DNA from 2 places in the Paenibacillus sp. FSL H8-0260 genome. Region 2 is predicted to be linked to the other one. Evidence: predicted binding sites of a transcription regulator. Region 2 holds the regulator's gene; the other holds the start of a gene.
What was found. Region 2 encodes Rex, which represses fermentation and respiration genes when NADH is low (regulators of the CRP and FNR family bind a similar motif). Its sites were predicted from a motif close to TTGTGAAATATTTCACAA; they were not measured.
Positions count from the first base shown of each region.

Region 1: the regulator Rex is predicted to act here: its motif matches at 2,104-2,121, upstream of nirB (nitrite reductase large subunit NirB).

Region 1 covers NZ_CP150298.1:4,986,276-4,993,779, forward strand. The annotation lists gene nirB (nitrite reductase large subunit NirB) at 1-1,988, opposite strand, end outside; gene MHI51_RS22260 (hypothetical protein) at 2,218-2,928, opposite strand; gene ric (iron-sulfur cluster repair di-iron protein) at 3,078-3,773, opposite strand; gene MHI51_RS22270 (hypothetical protein) at 4,157-4,549, opposite strand; gene MHI51_RS22275 (hypothetical protein) at 4,577-4,870, opposite strand; gene MHI51_RS22280 (hypothetical protein) at 5,141-5,866, opposite strand; gene MHI51_RS22285 (helix-turn-helix domain-containing protein) at 6,078-6,395, opposite strand; gene MHI51_RS22290 (hypothetical protein) at 6,520-6,843, opposite strand; gene MHI51_RS22295 (Gfo/Idh/MocA family protein) at 6,867-7,504, opposite strand, start outside.
Region 2 covers NZ_CP150298.1:4,688,279-4,695,782, reverse strand. The annotation lists gene MHI51_RS20905 (M48 family metallopeptidase) at 1-540, shown strand, start outside; gene dinG (ATP-dependent DNA helicase DinG) at 667-3,528, shown strand; gene MHI51_RS20895 (redox-sensing transcriptional repressor Rex) at 3,659-4,312, shown strand; gene MHI51_RS20890 (amidohydrolase) at 4,299-5,600, shown strand; gene MHI51_RS20885 (DUF5590 domain-containing protein) at 5,773-6,291, shown strand; gene MHI51_RS20880 (hypothetical protein) at 6,702-7,244, shown strand; gene MHI51_RS20875 (AAA family ATPase) at 7,237-7,504, shown strand, end outside.

The DNA of each region.
Region 1 (7,504 bases), 300 kb from region 2:
TCATACTTACGTTCTATGAGCGCGCCCATTCCCAGCGAATCCTGTGTGCCGAAACGGCAGAACTGTGAACCCACACAAGTCTTAACGGTACGTAGCGACTTAGCATAACCATAACCTGATGGCATATCGAGCTCTTCCCATACTTTCGGCAGATCCTCTTTTTTCACCCCGATTAGATCCAGGCGTTGCCCACCAGTCACCTTAACAACTTTCACATCATATTTAAGGGAGACATCAGCGATTTTCTTCAAATCCTCCGGTGTCGTTACCCCGCCGTACATGCGTGGAATAACGGTATAGGTTCCGTCTTTCTGAATATTGGCTCCCATACGTTCATTAACAAAGCGTGATTCCTTCTCGTCTTGATGTGTATCCGGATTTATCATCCCCAGATAATAGTTAATCGCCGGACGGCATTTAGAGCAGCCTTCCTCTTGTTTCCAACCCAGTACATGCATAACCTCTTTAGTAGTACTAAGACCTTTAGCTGTAATCTCAGCAACAATCTCATCCCGGCTAAGCGTTGTGCAACTACAAATTCCTTGCTTGGCAGACTGCTCAAAACTATCACCCAGGACAAATTGTAAAATTTGTTCTACAACCGGTTTACAACCTCCGCAAGAGCGCGTCGCTCCTGTACATGCTTTTATTTCGTCCACAGTAGTAAAACCATTTTCTATGACCGCATCCACAATCGCTTTTTTCGTAACCCCGTTACAGCCACAAACGATTTCTTCGTCCGCCATCGCTTCTACGGATGTACTCTTTTTGGCTCCACTTCCGCAGCAGCCCGTACTCATAACCTCTGTATAAATTTCATCGGTCATTACAGCGCCTTGTTTTACTAACTTTTGCAGGTTAGCCGACTCTGTCACATCGCCGAACAGGACTGCACCAACAATGACATTGTCTTTGAGCAGAATTTTCTTATAGGTTCGCTTCCATTCATCTTTGCTTGAGATTACAGTATGTCCAGGGGAATCCATAAACTCACCTGCAGAAAATACATCCACACCGGAAATTTTTAATTTGGTGGAGACAACAGAACCTTCATATGGGTTTGTATCGCTTCCACAGAGATGTTTAGCTAGAACCATCCCCTGCTCGAATAGCGGAGCTACTAATCCGTAACAAACTCCGCGATGTTCGGCACATTCGCCAATGGAATATACATTTTGCATAGAGGTCTGCAGATAATCGTCCACTACAATCCCACGATTAACAGCAATTCCGCTTTCTTTTGCCACAGTTATATTCGGTTTGATGCCTACAGCCATAACTACAAAATCAGCCGCAAGTGAAGTGCCATCACTAAATTGTAATCCACTTACTCTCTGTTCCCCGGTCAATTCTACTGTTTGTTTGCCCATGGCAAATTTCACGCCTTGACGCTCTAGCTCAGCTTGCAACATAGAGGAGGCATTACGATCCAGCTGGCGCTCCATTAGATCTTCCATCAGATGCACTACAGTAACGTCCATGCCAAGGTTCACAAGACCCTTTGCCGCTTCCAAGCCAAGTAAACCCCCGCCGATTACCGCCGCTTTGTTGTATTGTTTAGCCGCAGCCAGCATTGCATCACAATCTGCAATATCCCGGAAACCCACAACGCCTTCCTTATCACAACCAGGTACAGGTAAAATAAATGAATTCGAACCCGTTGCAATAATCACTTTATCGTAAGAAACAGCCATACCGTTATCCGCAATTACTTGCTTAGAATGCTCGTCAATTCGTGTAACTGTTGTTGCTGTATGCAAGGTAATGTTGTTATCTTCATACCAATTCCAGTCGTTTAGGATGATATCGTTGATGGTTTTGCTCCCTTCGAGAACATAGGACAACATGATCCGATTATAATTGGGATGAGGTTCGCTTCCAAAGACCGTAATGTCATAAGCTCCACCTAGCTTCAATATTTGCTCTAGCGTACCTATGCCTGCCATACCGTTGCCGACTAATACTAATTTTTCTCTCTTCGCTGCCATGGTTAGGTGCCTCCTCATTCTTATCCGTTTGTTGAACTTTGCTTCAACTTCTCTTCTACATAATGGAATTATACATTTCAAAATTTAAGAGAGATTGTGATTACAGTCACATTAAATGTGAATGTTTTCACATAAAAGTAAGGCAACTTTATTAGGTTATAACTTCCAATAAAAAAAGCCAGATCACGGGTTCTGAGCAACCGTAGATCTGGCATTTATGTACTTTTTTTTAACGTATAGCCAATAAAATCTCCAATTCATCCTGCACTCTAAGCTTCATGTCCATTCCATTCTCAAGCAGCTGCTTCCCATTCACCTTCATCTTCCAAACTTCATTGCTAAGAGGAGTATAATCACCAATGGATAACACCTTTTTGTTGTCTTCGGTTAACTGCACCACACTGCTGTTCTTCAACAAACCTCTCACTGTTAAATCTTCAGTAAATCCCATAACATATGAATGATTCAAATTCACTTGCTCACTTCCACCATTCACGGTCAACAACACAATTTGAAGGGGTTCTTCTTGTTCCTTAGACATCGCCGTAATTACTAATTTTGATTCATGCCCGACTGTTCGACCCCAATCCTCAGGTCCAATGGTCCCCCCATCCATTTGCAGCTCCCAATTCATTCCTGGACCGAGTGAAATATTATTTACCGTTAGAATGCTTGTGTTATCCTCAGAAAAGGTGGCCTTCCCACTACCTTTCAGTAGGTCAAAGATCGTTATCCCTTTTCTGTAGCTCTCGCTAAGCTGCTTGTCCAAAGGGTTGGTAAGCAAGTCATTTCCCGCAACGATAAGCGAAAGCGTAGGCCCGTCTGATCCTGCTAAGCCATTATTCCCTTCATTATTAATGTCAGCAAGAGTGGAACACCCACCTATTATGAATACGATGACTAATCCTAGTAACAACCTCCACATATATTTCGTGGGCATAGTGACACCGCCTTGTCCCGCCTAATGACCACACAGCGTCTCAGGCTTGTAGTAAGTTATGCATACTGTCTATTTAAGAATAACGTAAATAAGCTTTGTTCTCAAATATAAAAAAAGTCCCCTAAGGGACTCTATGAAACTCATTTTTTCTACTGGAATCTAGGGAACAATATATTATTCTCCAGATGAACATGTTCAAAAGTCATGCTCTCCAGCTCCTCTAGCCGGGCATAAGTCAAACGATAGGTTGTACAAGCATGAGCCGGTGGGGTGAAATCAGCTGTTATTTTGCGTATTTGTCTCAATATATCGCCTGCTGTGTCATGTTCACTCTCGAGTTCAATTAATGCCTCGCGAAGTATGGTCAGCCCTTCTTCACTTGGATTGGCATCATACGCTAATAATTTTGGAAACTCATCTTCCTCTTCTTTAGCTGTATGCTGAAGCAGATCTTCCTTAAGTGCATTAAACAAACTATATAACTCTTCTAAATGGGGGGAATCTCCGCCATGAACCCGGTATACCTTGCTTACATTTTGGCTAATCAGGGGCAGCTCTTCCCGCAGGTAATGGTGATGTTTACTCACGATATGCTCGATTAACTCTGCAGAAGGTGCTGTGTTCCATGCGAGTTCTTCTTGAGGTACCGGATATTCCTCGAACAGCTTGTTGAGATCACTAATGATCATCTCTTGATCTAGTCCACGCTCTACAGCTGCTTCAGCAAGAGGTTTGGCGCCTCCACAGCAGAAATCAATCCGTTTGGACTTGAAATAATCCGCAGCTTTTGGGAATTGCAGCACAATATCTTTTACCAGGGCATCTGGAGTAAATCCAGGTTGCACCGATTGCGTATGCTGTAAATCCGAAATTCTATCATTAGGTAGTTTAGTTTCCATAATAGTTCCTCCTCGGGATATGTGATCAGGTTCTGAAAAAAATCTTTTCTACCTGTTCACCTTAACCCTGAAAGGACTTTTGACTTGTGATTGTACTCACGAAAATTGTATCTCTTTGTTGAACGAAAAAGGTCAATTATGGTGATCTCTGACCACAATCAACCTGTTTACATAACGCTTTAGCGTACTTTAGGTTAAAATTACCAAGCATTATTGTATGTACAAACGAAATGACGAAATTTTATACAGGTATTATATGTGTTATTGGCTGAATAATAGATTACTTAGGCACTCGGTAGCCCCACCAAAAGAAGAAACTTGAGCAATACTTAAAAAGTTTCTTCTGTTACAGCCTTAAAAGGAGCGTGTCCAGTTTCTGCATTTCTTAATAAAGTCGGCTTTCTAAACCTTAAACTGCACCGCAACTTATAAATAGCCGTGTCTTCATTCATTTCAATGAAGATTACATCTATCCATATTGGTACTAATGGTTCTAGTCCACAAAGTATATTTATAGTTTTATCCAGCGTTAATTGCTTATTCCCAATGTTTTCTTCACTTAAAATGTTTAGCCTCATCATATCATCTGCACCGTTTAGCGGCTTGTCTTTTTCTTTCACAGGCTCTATAACAAATTTACAATCGGTAAAAATCAATCCTTTCTTTCTTGATATTTCCTCAATAGTTTTTAATAAATTCCCTTTAAAAATATCTTTATTCATCTGTTTTATCTCTTCCACGTTCATCACCTACTTTATCTGAATACTAGAAATCTTAACAAGTTCATTTGTATTAACGTAACCTGAAGGAGTTGTTTCTATGGTGTATATTTCAAGCCATGCATTTTTAGTTTTCACCCCTATTTGCTCAAGAACTTGTGAGAATAATTTTGCTTGCTCAATTGAAGGAGTATAGTGACCGGATAAGTTAGATATGCTTCGGACCTGTCCCTGATTATTAAGTTTTAGCTTTCCTGCCGCTTGAACAGACTCCCCATTTGCCAAAAAGGAATGCCCTCTCCCAATATGAAGCTTGCCATTCATGACCTCCAGTTCTTACACTTAGACCATCCAATGTGCTACACTCTTCGACTCATCATTCCAGATCTTTATGTACTATTTTATCTTTAAATACTTAAGTAAAAGGAGCGCGTATCTAACCTATATATCGGCTTAACTTCCCATTATTTTACTTTAAATCCTTTCTATTAATTTTTTAATTCTAATTACTGCCCTGAAAATAGCAGATAACAAAAACAGGTCAATCATGGAGATAAATCTCCACAATCGACCTGACACTAAAATCTGTATCTTCTATTGAACATAAGCCTGCATATACGTTCGCTTACCCTTTGCGTCCTTCAAATAAGGTCCTAAACCAGCAAAGCGGGAGTGATCCATATAAACACCAGTCATCCATCTGCCTTCTGTTAGGCCTCCGTTCCATTTGAGGACAAGGTCAGGGGCGGCTATCCATTCCTGATAAATCTGTATATTCTGATCTTTGTACTCTTTACAAGGCTTAGACTGCTCCAGAAGACGTAGATCATTAAGGTAAGTTGGCACGAAATAAGAGGATATCGTATGCAAATCATCTTCATCAAAAAAGGGCTCATCCCCTAAAAAGGGTTTGAATAATACGGTATTCTCGTACATGGACCAAATTAGGGCTTGTAGCACCATGCTTTGGCGAATGCCATTATGGAACTTATATTGTCGTTGATTACTCGCCACATTCACTTCTTGAAGAGGTTCCGTCGACTCCAGGCAATGCCGTTCACAGCCGATACATTTCCAGCCAGAAGGACTTTGAATCCATTTTTGAAAAATAGTCCCGCTATCATTGTTGCCTTTGTAGAGTGAAGAGATAATGCTGTAAGGCACGCCAATCCACGCATCCCATAAGGAATCTGGAAGATGGCTATGCAGCATGAACAACGTCTTGTCATAGATGAGCTGTACTTTGATCGAAGCGTTCTCCAGCTCAGCAACATCCTTTTTTCCATACGTTATTTCCCGGGAAAACAGGGTGGTCTTCATCTCCCTCGCCTCCTAATAGTTTTGCTATGCCTGTACTCCAGCTGAGTAGATTTGAGCAAAAACCAATATTGCAAGCGTTTCCATGCAAGGAACATACAACGTTTTTTCTATTATATTACAGATTTTTTCGATCTGTGCAAGGTTTTTATTTGAAAATTGAAAAGCCCTCCTCCGTTCTTCAGGAAAAAGGGCCACAACACGACTTTGATTTCTACTCTACCCAGCTCTCAGCCCAAGACTGAATCTGCTGCATAACAGGCTCCAGCGCACGGCCTTTGTCTGTTAGTTCATATTCAATACGCACAGGTGTTTCCGGGTATACATGTCTAACCAGAATACCCTCACCTTCCAAATCCTTCATCCGCTCGGACAGCATCTTATCGCTCATTGAAGGAATGAGGCCGGAAATATCTTTAAACCGCTTCGGTCCACTCATCAATGTCTGAATAATAAGTCCATTCCAACGTTTGCCTAAGAAAGAGAAGGCTGTCTCAAATCTGGGACACATCGAAATTTGATGTTCTTCCATTGTTCTCACCTCTCACTAGCGAAACTTACTATTAGTTAGTATATATAATATTAACACATTTCATCCCTGATGAACATCGTTTACTAAAAAAAGTTCATCTGACATTATCATTATATCCTCGTTGTCAATCCCCTGTATGTGCTTTAGATTCCCTTTTAGAGATCGCTTCTGTCACGATTTGCGCCAAGTCATCATTTCCGAATAAGGAGAGTACGCCCAGAACTGTGTCATCAGAAATATCCCCTGCTTCCTCCGCTGAAACCGTTAGGGCAAGCGCTTTTCGCAAGGCTTCATTCCCTTCTTGCTGTGGATAAGCCTGCAAATACAAACTGTGCGGGTCGAGTCCTTGATTCACGCACCACTGGGCGAATACAAGGATCATCATCTCTTCCTCACGCTTATAGCTTTCGATGATTTGTTCCTCCACTAATTTACGGTTGTCTTCCATAATTTACTCCTTTCTTAGAGACATCATTCAGCAAGCTGAGCTGCCAATCTATGACTAGGCAGAACTGCTGAAGCAGCAATACTGCATAACTCTGGTGTATTTATATTGTTCAGGAAATGATCTACCACTCCACCAAAACCTCTTCTATCCAGCACCGTATCCCAGCTTCCAAAGCTCTGGGTCCGTGGCAAAGCATTTTTTTCATATAGGATGGCTTGGTCCAGATCTGCCACTTCCACCGAACGTCCATTACCGTGCAGCTCCAGCTTCTCCAAATCAACACCCGCCTCACGAAGCATGCTATACATCCCCACTGAGCCTTGCTCCCAACCCAGCATTCCAGATGCCTGCACAAGTCGCCCCTCTCCATTGGATTGAAGATTACTGCGAAGCAGCTCATACTGATCTCCACATAACCATAACAGCAGATCAAGCATATGAATCAAGTCGTCATGCACAGTCTCACGGCTGCTGCCTAACTGCAGCTTCGTGCGATGTTTAATCGCGTGGCAATGGCTAATGCCTCCGGCTTCCTCGAGCCAACTCTTGGCAGTGACATACATTGGGGCAAAACGCCGATTAAAGCCCACGCCTAGCAGCAGCCCTTTATTTTCTGCCAGTTCTGCCATCCTTCTGGATTCTTCCAGATCATAGGACAGCG
Region 2 (7,504 bases):
TATAATATGCTGCATAGACTGAGCGACAAAGTGATGGATGAATGGCTCGCTTTTGCTGAGAAGCTTAGTTCCTTTCGCGAAAGTGCGGATTTTACAGCAGTGGTCGAAGAGGAAGTGCCGGAACAGGAAGCACCAGAGCTGTGTATGGATTCCTTTGTAAGAGGTCAGGGGTATTATAAGCTGCTGATGTATGGAAAGTGTATTGATCAGTTTAAAGAAGTTATTGCGCAATACCCGGATAGCTTGGCTGCTCGATTATATTTAGCCATCTCTTATCTGCAGGAAGGTGACGGTGAGGCCGCTTGGAGTCATCTGAACCATATGCTGGGCTTGATACGGGAAACCAAGCTGAAAGCCATGGTTTATAATGCTTTAGGGTGCATACGAGCCTCACAGGAACGTTTCAATGAAGCGCAGGAATTGTTTGATCTTGCTTTGCAGCATGACCCTGCGCTTCCGGAACCAAACGTTAACTTAGAGGTATGCCGCCGTCGTGGAGGGAAGCTGCATTTTGGAAATCAGCTGGTTTCCCTTTTGTAAAAGAATAACGGTTTTGGAAATTTCCATTCAAGCGATGCATCCCCTGAACCAGTGGTGTGCATCGCCTTTTTTCGCAACTTCTGTTATGCTGATTAAGAGTCTCAATTGAAAGGGAATAGAATTATAATGAAATTTGCCGTGCTTGATTTTGAAACAACAGGAACCCAATCCGTGGGTGAAATTATCCAGGTTGGCCTTGCAATTATAGAAGAAGACCGGTCCATCTCCCGGGTATATGGTTCCTATGTCAAGCCCGGAACGCCGATTCCTCCTTTTATAACAGGTCTGACGGGGATTACCGATGATGATGTTAAGGATGCGCCTGAGCTGGATGAGATGATGATGGAGCTTGTTCCGCTCTTGGATGATGTTGTGCTTGTAGGGCATAATGTCGCTTTCGACTTCCATTTTTTACAAAATGCTTTAGATCGTTGTGGTTATTTGCCATTTCAAGGGCGGATTTTGGATACGATTGATTTTCTGAAAATTTGCTTTCCTTCGCTCACATCTTATCAACTAAGCTCTGTCAGTGCTCATTTTGGAGTGACACATGATCATCCGCATCAGGCAGATAGTGATGCACTTGCGACTGCTTTAGTGCTGTTGAAATGTCTTGAGGAGCTCTACGAGCTGCCGCTGCTTACGATCCAGAGACTCTGTGAGCTGTTTACCGAAGAGGATAGTGATCTGGGCTGGTACTTTGATGGTCTGCTGCGAGAGCGGGAAGCGGAGACGCTACAGCCCGAAGGTGATCTGACTTTCTATCGTCAATTAGCGCTTGCAGTAGGAGATTGGACGGAGTTAGCGCCACCTAGAGATGAGCATGCTGAGAATCCGCTAGCGAATTTATCTTTTACTGATTATATGGACGAAGTAACCAAACGACTTAAAGACACATTACCGCAGTATGAAAGCCGGGAAGCTCAGGATATTATGATCAATGAGGTGATGACGGCACTTGCCGAAGACAAACACCTACTGATCGAAGCGGGCACAGGAACCGGTAAATCGCTCGGTTATTTGTTGCCTGCCATTTATCAAAGCGTTCGCACCAATGAAAAAGTCATGGTCAGCACTCATACCATTAATCTGCAGGACCAATTGCGCGAGCGGGATATCCCTTTGTTAACGCAGGTAGTTCCTTTTCCGTTTAAAGCTGCTATTTTTAAGGGAAGAGGGCATTATTTGTGTCTGCGTAAGTTTGAGCATAAAATTAATAAAAAGGACTTTATAAGCCCAAGGGAAGATGCGCTTACTGCCGCTCAGATGATTGTATGGCTCACTCAAAGTGAATCAGGGGATGATGAAGAGCTGAATTTAAGCGGCCGGGGCGGTGATTTCTGGGAGACGGTGGCAAGCGATACCGATTCCTGTCTGGGCCGTTCTTGTCCTTGGTTCCGCAAATGTTATTATCATAGGGCCAAGCATGAAGCTGGGATTGCTGACGTGGTTATTACGAACCACTCCAAGCTATTCGCAGATGTTAAGGCTGGGCACCAGCTGCTTCCGGCTTACGAGCATCTTGTCATTGATGAAGCACATCATTTAGAAGATGTGGCTGGTAAACATCTTGGCATGCATATGAAGCATTTCACTGTGGCACACACATTATCGCGGCTGTATAAAGATAGCCGAAACGGACAGCTTCCTGCTCTGCGCCAGATATTACAGTCGTCAGGCAGTGAAGAGGCTTCAGAATGGAGCGGAGTCATCGATCGGATCTACCCGGATCTGCTTACCGTCAAAGAAACCTGGGATGCACTCAGCGACAAGCTGTTCAGCCTTTTGCCGGAACGCAGTGATGCAGGGGCAGGGGAAGCGGGACAACTGGTTATGCGTTTGATTCCCGCCCGTAAGCCGAAGGATTGGGATGAATTGGTTGCACTAGAGAACACTATGAATCTGACGTTAAGCGACATCATCCGTAAGGGTGATAAAATGCTTAACGAGATGCGCGACCAGGAAAGCCAATCCTCAGCAGACAGTCTTGTTACTGATATTAGCGGTTTATTTAAGGATTTGGCTTCCATCCGTGAGCAAGTAAGATTCTTTATGGGGCTGAATGACGATAATGTAGTATATTGGCTGGAGGCAAATGGGAATTACCGCAGCAAATCACTGCAGATGTATGCTGTCCCTGTGGATGTTAGCAGCCAGCTTAAAGAGTTGTTCTTCGATAAGAAAAAAAGCATCGTGCTTACCTCGGCGACGCTGTCTGTAGATAAATCTTTTCAATTTATGATTGATAATCTCGGACTTAACGAAGCTGCGGAAGAAGGACGTCTAATGACCTCACTTCTTCCTTCTCCCTTTAAGTATCGCGAGCAGGCACTGTTAGTTATACCGCGTGATTTTCCTAGTGTGAAGGGCAGTGTGGGCGATGCTCGATTTGTCGATACACTCGTACAGTCATTATCGGAAGCTGCTAAAACAACACGTGGGCGGATGCTGGTTCTGTTTACTTCTTATAAAATGCTGCGTCAGGTATATGATCCGCTTAAAGAGGCTTTAGCCTCACAAGAGATTACGGTGCTTGGTCAAGGCGTGGAAGGTGGCAGCCGGAGCAAGCTGATCCGCCGCTTTCAGGACAGTGCAGCATCCGTATTGCTGGGGACGAGCAGCTTCTGGGAAGGTGTAGATATTCCAGGTGAAGCACTGACTTGCCTGGCCATCGTGAGACTTCCGTTTCAACCGCCGAATCACCCGTTGGCGGAAGCGAAGTCGGAGTTATTACAGGCCCAGAAGAAGAATCCGTTCATGAAATTATCTGTTCCTCAAGCGGTTATTCGTTTTAAGCAGGGATTCGGAAGACTGGTTCGCACGGCGCAGGATCGCGGAATAGTTATTGTTTATGATACAAGGGTTATTGAATCTCATTACGGGAAGTATTTCCTTTATTCATTGCCTGGTCCCAAAATGGAGCATATGCTTACTGATCAAATGGTCCCTCGCATAGCGGAATGGCTAGAGGATGGCGGCGCTTCTTAAAACGCTCGTCTTCAGTTTAGCTCCTCCTTATCCTTAAGGGCGGTGTGTTACAGTACCGTCCTTAATAAGGAGAGGTAGACGTTTGAATATGGATTTTCACAAGAACATTACTATTTTTAGGAGGAAAAATATGAAATCGGATAAAATATCAGAAGCCGTTGTTCGCAGACTGCCTGTGTACTTGCGTTTTTTGAATGATCTCCAGAATCGCGAAATATTAACAGTTTCCTCTCAGGAACTTGGACAAAAGCTTGATCTTAATCCCGCACAGATTCGTAAGGATTTAGCATATTTTGGTGACTTCGGCAGAAAAGGTATCGGCTATGATGTAACGTATCTTATTGAGAAAATCCGTCATATCCTGAAGCTGGATCAACAGCTTAATGTAGCTTTAGTTGGAGCAGGTAATCTCGGACATGCCTTGTCTAATTACAATGCATATCTTAAAGATACTATGAAAATCACGGCTATATTTGATTCGTACGCTCCTAAGGTTGGACGTAAGATCAACTCCCTTACTGTGCAACCGATGGATGAACTAGGCAGCACGATTCGTGAGCAAGGTATTCGCATTGCCATTATTACCGTACCTGATTCAGAAGCTCAAAATGTAGCAGATATTCTCATTTCTTCTGGGATTGAAGCGATTTTGAACTTTGCCCCTGTGATTCTGAAGACACCACCGAATATCCGGGTGCATGCAGCTGATTTTACAACTGATCTGCAAAGTCTTGCTTATTACTTGCGGGATGGAAAGGAAGAAAGCGAACATGAACAACAATAAAACGATAATTAAGGGCGGGTATTTTCTGACTCCGGGAACGGATGAGCCGGTTCTGAGTGGATATATGACTATTGAAGATGATTTAATCACTTACATAGGAAAAGAAGAGCCTCAGATGGAAGCTGGAGTGCAAGTGGTTGATGGCAGCCGTCTGCTGTTCATGCCTGGACTTGTAAACACACATGGTCATGCGGCGATGTCTTTGCTGCGTGGATATGGAGATGATTTAGCGCTACAAGTGTGGCTTCAGGAGAAGATGTGGCCAATGGAGGAAAAGTTCACCGGTGATGATGTATACTGGGGAACCTCCTTATCTGTATTGGAAATGCTGAAGGGTGGAACTACGACCTTCCTCGATATGTATGATCATATGGACCGAGTAGCCGAGGTAGCTGAGTTATCAGGTATCCGTTCCGTATTGATGCGTGGTGTGATCGGGTTATGTCCAGAGGATGTACAGAATCACAAGCTTGCGGAAGCGATTTCTTTTGCCCGTAACTGGCATGGAAAGGCTGAAGGCAGAATTACTACTATGATCTCGCCGCACGCCCCTTATACTTGCCCTCCGGACTTCCTGGTTAAGTTCGTGCAGGCAGCGCATGATCTGGATTTACCGATGCATACGCATATGTCCGAAACGAAACGTGAAGTGGAACAAAATGTGGCGGATTACGGGTTGCGTCCTGTAGCTCACTTAGAGAAGCTTGGCATGTTCACACGTCCCTCGATAGTTGCACATGGTGTTCATTTAAATGATGAAGAGATTGAGATCTTGGCTCGCCATAATGTGGGTGTATCTCATAATCCGGGCAGTAATTTGAAGTTGGCTAGCGGAGTGGCTCGGGTTACTGATCTTCTAAAAGCTGGTGTGAAGGTGTCTCTTGGCACGGATGGCGCGGCAAGCAACAATAACTTGGATATGTTTGAAGAGATGCGGCTTGCAGCTCTCATTCATAAGGGTGTCAGCGGTGATCCAACGGCTGTTCCAGCTCCAGAGGCTCTGCGTATGGCTACAGAATATGGCGCGCAGTCCATCTTTTTAAATAATGTAGGCAGACTTGCTGTAGGGATGAAAGCAGATTTCATTGCTATTGATATCGATCAGCCGCATTTGCTGCCACACACAGATCTGTTGTCTCATGCGGTTTACTCTGCTAGCGCTAAGGATGTTGAGCATGTGTGGGTGAATGGTAAACAGGTCATCAAGCATGGACAATGCTTAACCCTGGATGAGGAAGCTATCCGGCGTAAAGCGCAAGAAGCCTTCGAAGGTTTATTGAAGCGTTAAGTCTGGAGAATAACGAATAAATAATAGGCTGCGACTTTTTGCTTTTAGCAAAAGTTGCGGCCTTTTGTGTATTTTTAAGGCTGGGAAACCTAGAAAATTATGAAATTTTGGATAAACACGCGGGTGTGTTATATAATCAAAAAAGATATATTACTAGAAAGGGAGCTGTACCTTGAAGAAAAGGAAAAAATGGATCCTCCTGGGGTCAGTTCTGATTCTGCTCCTGGGGTTTGGACTTATCCAGTTCTATGCCTATATTATGAAAGATCAATGGAACGAGCGTGATATCGCTAAGGATGTTGCCAAAACCAGAGCGGGTCTAACAGAGGTAACCAAAGCACAAAAATCGGTTTGGGATGAAAATGCAGTGTACTGGGTATTAACAGGGAAAAATGAAGCCGGGACTGCTCTTATGGTCTGGGTCCGCTTTACGGTAGATGGAAAATTTGCTGAAGGCGACGACGCAGTGTTTGCTGAGGAACTAAGTAAAGGAACCTCGGAAGCCCAAATACGCGGCATTATCAAAGCTGATCTTCCGGACATAACGATTGAACGCTTGCTGCCGGGAGTATATAACGGAGAGTATGCTTGGCAGCTTTTTTATAAACAGAGCGGTCGGTATTATTATCAATTTTATCGCTTTTCGGATGGGTCCCGAATGGGCGAAGGTTACAGTTTACCTAAAAGTTAAGCTGAACATAAGGAAATTAAGGGTGTCATAGTAAACAAGCGAACTTATAATAAGTTCGCTTGTTTACATTTATTTGATGTACAAAAGTGATATACTAAGTGATATACTGAATGGGTGGTTATCATCGAATATTCTCTTAAATTCACATACGAAAATAGGCCGATTGATTAAAAATCAAGGCCGGTTTTGTCGAAAGTGAGGAATTTATTTGGTATTGATGGAAATATTTAAAAAATTAAATTTTAAATATATTCACATTTATTTTGAAATTAGTATATACACCTGTGATATACTACTACTTGTAATTAGAACAGCAATAAGAGACTTCAGTCTCTCTGATGAGCTCTCAAGTAGCTATAAATTATTATAATGAGCTTTATATTTTGTCATCTTTGAGAGGAGGACGTTTCTTGAAATTACGTCTTGTACCTGTGCTGATAACGTCTCTACTGTCGGCTACTCTATTGTTTGGTGGCTTCTTTTTGTATCGTCAGTTTGCAATGCAGGAACCACTTCAGAAGATTGTATCTCAATATGAGGGCGTCAATAATTCTCATATCAGTATTAACCGCAATGAGGTCACTTTGAAACTTGATCTCCAGCCAGGCACGAAATTACGTGAGCTGGTTCAGTACGTCTCCCAAGAAGGAAAATCGATGATTGATGGACGTACACTAAAACTTGATGTAGAACAGAACTCCAGTGAATTGCTGGATGAATACTGGGATAAAGCGATGTTCTCTGTAGCTGAAGCCATGGAGAGCCGTAAATATACACTTATACCCACAGAACTTGATGGACTCAAAGCGCAATATCCGCAATATAAAAATGTGATAGCCTCAACAGAAATTGACGACAATAATGTCTATGTAAGCTTGAGTAATGGAAAAGAAAGCAAATTTATTATTTTGCCGCGAAAACCTGCGACATTGGGGGTATGGAATAATGCCTAAATACCTTAAAGAAATTCTAATCGGATTTGTTCCTGTCTTGTTTATTTTCATGGCTTTTCTAGGCATTAATATATTCCCGATTGTAATTGCTGCTGGGATGCTCACGGCTTTACTTATCATTGCTCATTTAAGAGGCGGACTTGCGGTAAATGCAGGTGCCGGGAAGAAACGCAAGAAGGATGGACCTTCAAAGCTTACTTTTGAAGAAATTGGCGGGCAAGACAATGCAAAACAGGAGCTTCGTGAAGCGTTGGATTTTT